DNA from 3 places in the Streptomyces sp. NPDC002853 genome. Region 3 is predicted to be linked to each of the others. Evidence: riboswitches for the same ligand, from Rfam matches in the RefSeq annotation. Region 3 holds a riboswitch; each other region holds the start of a gene.
What was found. A riboswitch is a leader RNA that binds a small molecule or an ion and turns the genes downstream of it on or off. The one in region 3 is predicted to bind cyclic di-AMP.

Region 1: another riboswitch for cyclic di-AMP. It lies ahead of ACWD02_RS35095 (transglycosylase SLT domain-containing protein); the one in region 3 lies ahead of ACWD02_RS17745 (M23 family metallopeptidase).
Region 2: another riboswitch for cyclic di-AMP. It lies ahead of ACWD02_RS40285 (NlpC/P60 family protein); the one in region 3 lies ahead of ACWD02_RS17745 (M23 family metallopeptidase).

Annotation. Positions count from the first base shown of each region.
Region 1 covers NZ_JBSFUS010000014.1:300,234-302,491, forward strand. Annotated here, with positions in the region: gene ACWD02_RS35090 (PAS domain S-box protein) at 1-382, shown strand, start outside; cyclic di-AMP (ydaO/yuaA leader) riboswitch at 1,018-1,174, shown strand; gene ACWD02_RS35095 (transglycosylase SLT domain-containing protein) at 1,177-1,923, shown strand; gene ACWD02_RS35100 (hypothetical protein) at 2,082-2,258, shown strand, end outside.
Region 2 covers NZ_JBSFUS010000021.1:66,302-68,559, forward strand. Annotated here, with positions in the region: gene ACWD02_RS40285 (NlpC/P60 family protein) at 1-1,081, opposite strand, end outside; cyclic di-AMP (ydaO/yuaA leader) riboswitch at 1,090-1,246, opposite strand; gene pcrA (DNA helicase PcrA) at 1,505-2,258, shown strand, end outside.
Region 3 covers NZ_JBSFUS010000006.1:119,566-121,823, reverse strand. Annotated here, with positions in the region: gene ACWD02_RS17745 (M23 family metallopeptidase) at 153-956, opposite strand; cyclic di-AMP (ydaO/yuaA leader) riboswitch at 969-1,132, opposite strand; gene ACWD02_RS17740 (M16 family metallopeptidase) at 1,330-2,258, opposite strand, start outside.

The sequences.
Region 1 (2,258 bases), on a different contig from region 3:
CGCCGTGCTCGTCGACTTCCGGGGGCAACAACGCCGCGCGCAGCTGCACCTGACGACGGTCGGCCATTCCGCCGCCCGCGCCCGGCACGTCTGGGCCGTGGTCACGCATCAGAGCCTCGCCCACGAGGCCCATCCCTCGCTCACCGCCGCGCAGATCCGCATCCTCTCCCTCCTGGCGGAGGGCAGCAGCAACAGTGACATCGCCACCTCGCTGCGGCTGTCCCGGCAGACGGTCGACTACCACCTGAGCCGCCTGCGGCAACTCCTGAACGCCACCACCCGGCCCGCTCTGGTGGCCCGGGCGTACGTACTCGGCATTCTCGCCCCACGCGCCTGGCCCCCGCGTTCGGCCACGGCGGCCCATCCGCTCAGCGCCGTCTGACGGGCAATATGCGATAACCCGGAGTCAACACCGCGGAATTACCCGGAATCTGACGCCGCACGGATGCCCGGCAGTCAGGCGGCACGGGCGACAACGGGGGCACGCCCGACCTGTAGGGCGCCAACGGGACGATCCGGTAGCCGCGCATACACCTGGTCGACCGCGCCACGCTCGCCAACTGGGCAGCCAGAGCACGGCCGTTGTGGGAATCGCCGCCCAATATCCCACCCCCGCCCCGCTTTGTGTCCACGAATTGAGAGCCTTTATCAGACGCCGACACCAGGAGTCACCACCGGGTCCCCCTATAAGGGATGCCCGTTTTGACATGAAAAATGGGCATCGCATTATGTCCGGTTTTGCGAATAAGGCCACTTGTACACCCACTTGGCATCGCGGCGCAGTGGAATGTGTCACACCCGAAGATCAGGTCCTCAAGGGCCGCCCAGCGCGTTTTCGTTTCCCGCAAACAAAGTTGAGGCTATTTGATCAATGGGGCCGTGCTCTGCGGACTCGGAGAATGGGCCTCGCGCATTCTCCGAGCGAATTCCGCCCTTGTTCTGTCCGGGCTTTCTCGCCTAACGTCACCGTCAATCCGGATGGAACGCCGAATCCTGCCGCTGTCCGGAAACCCTTCCAGTAACCAATCACTTACGCACGGCAGGAGCGGGGGAACCAGGTAGGCCGCCGATCCGGATTCCGGAACGGCTCGGGGTGAAGTCGCATTCACAGTGCGACCGGACATCTCCCGTCCGAACCCGACAGCTCACCTCGTAGGCGACGGAGAGGAATTCGTCATGCCTGCAAAGGGTAAGCACCGCCGTCCCAAGTCCAGCTCGCTCAGCCGGGGCATCGCCGCGGCGGGTACGGGCGGCGCCGTGCTCGTCCTCCCGGTGATCGGCGCGACCGCCGCGAGCGCGGCGCAGCCCGCCGCGGCCGCCAAGCCCGCCGCCCCCAAGACCTACGTCGTCGCCGCGGGCGACTCTCTCGCCAAGATCGCCCGAGAGCACTCGGTCAGCGGCGGCTGGAAGAAGCTGTACGAGGACAACCGCACCGTTCTGGGCGGGGACCCGAAGCTGATCCACCCCGGCCTCAAGATCACCGTCGGACAGAAGGCTCCGGCGGACGACGCGGCCGCCTCCAAGGCGTCCGACGAGCGGGCGGACCGCTCCGAGCGCACGAACGCCGCCAAGCCCGCCGTCGCCCCGGCGAAGAAGACGTACGCCAACAACCTCGACGGCTGGATCAAGGAGTCGCTGGACGTCATGGCCCAGCACGGCATCCCCGGCACCTACGAGGGCATCCACCGCAACGTCATGCGCGAGTCCTCCGGCAACCCGCTGGCCATCAACAACTGGGACGTCAACGCCGCCGCGGGCACCCCGTCCAAGGGACTCCTGCAGGTCATCGCCCCGACCTTCGACGCCTACCACGTGGCCGGCACCTCGCTGGACAGCTACGACCCGGTCGCCAACATCACCGCCGCCTGCAACTACGCGGCCGACCGGTACGGCTCGATCGACAACGTGAACGGCCCCTACTAGGGGAACCCCGGTCTCGGCAGTCCTGAGCCCCGGCACGCAGTGCGTGCCGGGGCTCAGGACTGCCGGAACCTCCCGGGACTCAAATTGGCATGCACCCGTCTATTCACGGACGGGTGCATGCCCATAAGGTGAGCGACCTTCGCGTTCTGGGGGGTCTCATGAACGGTCTCCGTGCGGTGATCATCGGCCTTGTCATCGCGTGTACCGCGGTCGTGACGCCCGTCGCGGTCTCATCGCCGGCCGCGGCCGCGCCGTCCGCCGAAGCCGATGCGCCGAGCATGACGCCGCGCTGGTCGGCGCTGCCGGTGCCCGCGGCCGCACCACCCGTGACCGTG
Region 2 (2,258 bases), on a different contig from region 3:
TGTCGTCGTAGAAGAAGACCAGGTCGCCGGGCTTGGCGTCGGCCGTCTTCACGGTCGTGCCGACCTTCACCTGGTCCCACGTCGTACGCGGCAGGGAGATCCCCGCGGCCTTCCACGCGTCCTGGGTGAGCCCGGAGCAGTCGTAGGAGTCGGGGCCGGTCGCGCCCCACACATACGGCTTGCCGATCTGCGCCTCGGCGAAGTTGATCACCTTCGCGGCCTTCGTCGCGTAGCCACTGTCCGTGTCGCCGGAGCCGGTGCCGGAGCCTGTGCCGGAACCCGAGCCCGAGCCCGTGCCCGAATCCGGGGTCTCCTTCTCCTTCTCGCGCTCCTTGGCCGCGGCCTCTTCCGCGGCCTTGCGCTTGGCCTCCGCCTCGGCCTCCTGCTTGCGCGCCAGCTCGGCAGCCTTGCGCTTGGCCGCTTCTTCCTTCTTCTTCTCGATCGCCGCGAGCCGCGCCTTCTCCTCGGCGGTCAGCTCCGAGAGCATCGTGCGCGCTGCGCCCAGCTTCTTCTGGACGGTCTGCTTGCTCGTCCGCAGATCGTCCCGCGAGTCGCTCAGCGTCTCCAGGCTCTTGGCGGCCTTCGTGCGTTGCTTCGTCGCCGAGGCCTGCTGCGTCTGGTAGTCGTCGACCGCCTTCTTCTGGCGCGCGGTCAGCCGGTCCGACAGGTGGTTCTGGTCGAAGAACCCCTGCGGGTCGTCGGCGAGCATCATCGTGGCGGTCTCGGAGGCGCCGCCGGTGCGGTACTGGGCCGCGGCGAACGTGCCCAGCCGCTGCCGCGCCTCGTTCAGCTTGTCGGTGCGCTTGGCCACATCGTCGAGAAGGGTGTCGACCTTCTTGCGCTGCTTGTCGGTGCGCTCCTTGACCGAGTTGTACTTCTGGGTGGCCACGCCCGCCTGGTGGTAGAGGTCGTCGACCTTCTTCTGCACCTCTTCGAGGCTGGGCTTCTGGGGCGCTGACGGTGCCGCTTGCGCGCTCTGTGACAGGAGAGCCACGGAGGTGAGGGCTGCCGTCGTGATGCCGAGGGCCGGAGCGGTGCGTAGGCCGGCGATGCGGGCCCGCGGCTTGCGGTGCGACGCCAAGGGAGGCGACTCCTTCCGTAGACCGCCTACCGGGTTAGCTGTCGGGTTCGGGCGGGTGGTTCCGGAAGGTTGCCCTACGGTCCCGTACTGCGTACGGGATCGATTCACCCCAAGTTCTTGGTGGGTCCCCGGCTCCGAGGAGATCGAACTCGGCGGAGGCCACCCGTTCCCGGCGGGGTTCGCCGGTGGGAGTACGAGCAGCCCGCGGAGCACGGTAGCCAACTCGTGTGGTCCGTGTGAAGGTTGATGTTCGATATGCCCGATACGTTTTCGTTACTTTACGAAGCTCTTGACGCGGACACGCAGGGTCGTCGCGGAACGTGACGGTCCGCGGGCGGGGTGTATGCGGGCCGGGCGTGTGCGGGTGGACCTGGCCGGAACCCGGGGCGGGTTGTCAGTGGGGCCGCCTAGACTCGGGAGGCGATGAGCAGCCTCTTTGATGACAGCTTCCTGGCGGACCTCAAGCCCTCACGGGCTTCCGATGAGGAGCCCCCGCCGCCGCCCGAGGACAGTGCCCCGGAATCCGTTCCGGATGATCTGTTCGACGGGAAGTTCGACGCGCCCACGCCCCGGGACGCGCACTACCGCGGCGGCGCCCCGCGCCCCGTGATCGACCCGGCGGCCCTGCTCGACGGCCTGAACGAGAACCAGCGCGCGGCCGTCGTGCACGCGGACTCCCCGCTGCTCATCGTCGCGGGCGCGGGCTCCGGCAAGACCCGGGTCCTCACGCACCGCATCGCGTATCTCCTGGCCGAGCGCCACGTGCACCCGGGGCAGATCCTGGCGATCACGTTCACGAACAAGGCCGCGGGCGAGATGAAGGAGCGCGTCGAGCAGCTCGTCGGGCCGCGGGCCAACGCGATGTGGGTGTCGACGTTCCACAGTGCGTGCGTCCGCATCCTGCGCCGCGAGTCCAAGAAGCTCGGCTTCACCTCCTCCTTCTCGATCTACGACGCCGCCGACTCCAAGCGGCTGATGGCGCTGGTCTGCCGTGACCTGGACATCGACCCGAAGAAGTTCCCGCCGAAGTCCTTCAGCGCCAAGATCTCGAACCTGAAGAACGAGCTGATCGACGAGGAGACCTTCGCAGGACAGGCCGCCGACGGCTTCGAGAAGACGCTCGCCCAGGCGTACGCGATGTACCAGTCGCGGCTGCGCGAGGCGAACGCCCTCGACT
Region 3 (2,258 bases):
CTATTGCAGGGCGGCCGAATTTCCGACGGCAGGCTGAAATCCAGGGATACTTTTGGCCAGAGGAGATGCGGGAACGGCGAAAGCCCCGGCTCGACGAGCCGGGGCTTTCGGTGAATCAGTGACGCTCGTGCGTCCGCGTTCGACCGCTGGGATCAGACGTTGACGCCGTGCGAGCGGAGGTACGAGACGGGGTCGATGTCCGTGCCGTAGTCCGCGCCGGTGCGGGCCTCGAAGTGCAGGTGCGGGCCGCTGGAGTTGCCGGTGGAGCCGGAGAGGCCTATCTGCTGGCCCGGAGTGACCGCCTGGCCGACCGTGACGCCGAGGGACGACATGTGGCCGTACTGGGTGTACGTGCCGTCGTTCATCTTGATGACCACGTTGTTGCCGTAGGCGCCGCCCCAGCCGGCCTCGACGACGGTGCCGGAGCCGACCGCGTGGACCGACGTACCGGAGGCCGCGTGGAAGTCCACGCCGGTGTGGCTGCCGGAGGACCACATGGCGCCGCCGGTCTGATAGCCCGTGGAGACGTACGAGCCGGAGATCGGGGAGACGTAGCTGTTGAGGCGCTTGCGCTCGGCCTCGCGAGCGGCACGCTCCTTGGCCTCGCGCTCCTTCTTGGCCTTGGCCTTCGCCTCGGCCTCGGCCTTGCGCTTCGCCTCTTCGGCCTTCTTCTTGGCGGCCTCTTCGGCCTTCTTGGCGGCTGCGGCGTCGTCGGCGGCCTGCTGCTGGGCAGCGGCCTGCGCGTCGATGCTCTCGGCGAGCGAGTCGCCCACGGAGATGGCCTGGGTCAGGCCGGTGTGCTCAAGAGCCGCCGCGTCGTCGGCGGCGAGCGCCGGAGCGGCCAGGCCTCCGATGACACCGGTGGTGGTGAGGGCGGCGACGCCCGCCACGTTCGCGGTCGTACGCGTGAGGCGGCTCGGGCGACGGTGCTTCCCGGTGGCACGGGTGAACGCCATGAAGCGGCTGATCCTTTCCTTCCTTCTCGCCTACCGGGTTAGCTGACGGGTTCGGAGCAGGAAGGTCTCCTACGAGTCCCTCACCTGACGGCAAGGTTCCCGATTCACCCCAAGGGGACATGTGGGTCCCCGGCTCCCCTGGCTCGCGCCGTACGGGGACTCGGCGATGACTGTCCGGTGCCGCGGGTGCGGCGTACTGCATGACGAACAGCCGGGATGACGCTAAGCGGGCCATCTTTCAAACGACAAACGGATCAGAGCTTTTGTAGCGCACGCCACAGGTCAGACACGTAACCTCCATATCAATTCGGACATAAGAGGACCCCAGTGGTAAATCTCAGCCACTGGGGTCCCGATATGTCCTGACTGCCACTCAGCCCGTGACCACACTCACTTCACCGATGCCGAGCGCCCTGACGGGCTCCTCGATCTGCGCGGCGTCACCGACCAGCACCGTCACCAGCCGGTCCACCGGGAAGGCGCTCACGACGGCGGCAGTGGCCTCCACGGTGCCGGTCGCGGCCAACTGGCGGTACAGCTGGGCCTGGAAGTCGTCCGGCAGGTGCTGCTCGACCTGGTCGGCGAGGGTGGCCGCGACGGACGCCGCCATCTCGTACTTGAGCGGGGCCACGCCCACCAGGTTCTGCACGGCGACATCGCGCTCGGCGTCCGTGAGGCCGTCGGCCGCGAGGGTGCGCAGGACCTTCCACAGGTCGTCGAGCGCCGGGCCCGTGGACTCGGTGTCCACGGAGCCGCTGATGGCGAGCATCGCGGCGCCGGTGCCGTCCGGTGCGGAACGCAGGACCTGGGCGAACGACCGTACGCCGTAGGTGTATCCCTTCTCCTCGCGCAGGACGCGGTCGAGGCGCGAGGTGAGGGTGCCTCCGAGGCAGTACGTGCCGAGCACCTGCGCGGGCCACACGCGGTCGTGGCGGTCCGGTCCCACGCGGCCGATGAGCAGCTGCGTCTGGACGGCTCCGGGGCGGTCCACGATGACGACACGCCCGGTGTCGTCCGCGGTCACCGGGGGCACCGGACGCGGCTCGGCGGTGCCGCCCGTCCAGGCCCCGATGGTGTCGGCGAGCACGGCGTCCAGATCGACACCGGTCAGGTCGCCCACGACGACGACGGTCGCCGTGGCGGGACGCACGTGCTTCTCGTAGAAGGCGCGCACCGCCGCCGAGTCGATGGGCGTCACCGTCTCCTCGGTGCCCTGACGGGGGCGCGACATGCGCGAGGTCGCCGGGAAGAGCTGCCGGGAGAGCTCCTTGGCGGCGCGACGCCCCGGGTTGGCGGCCTCGT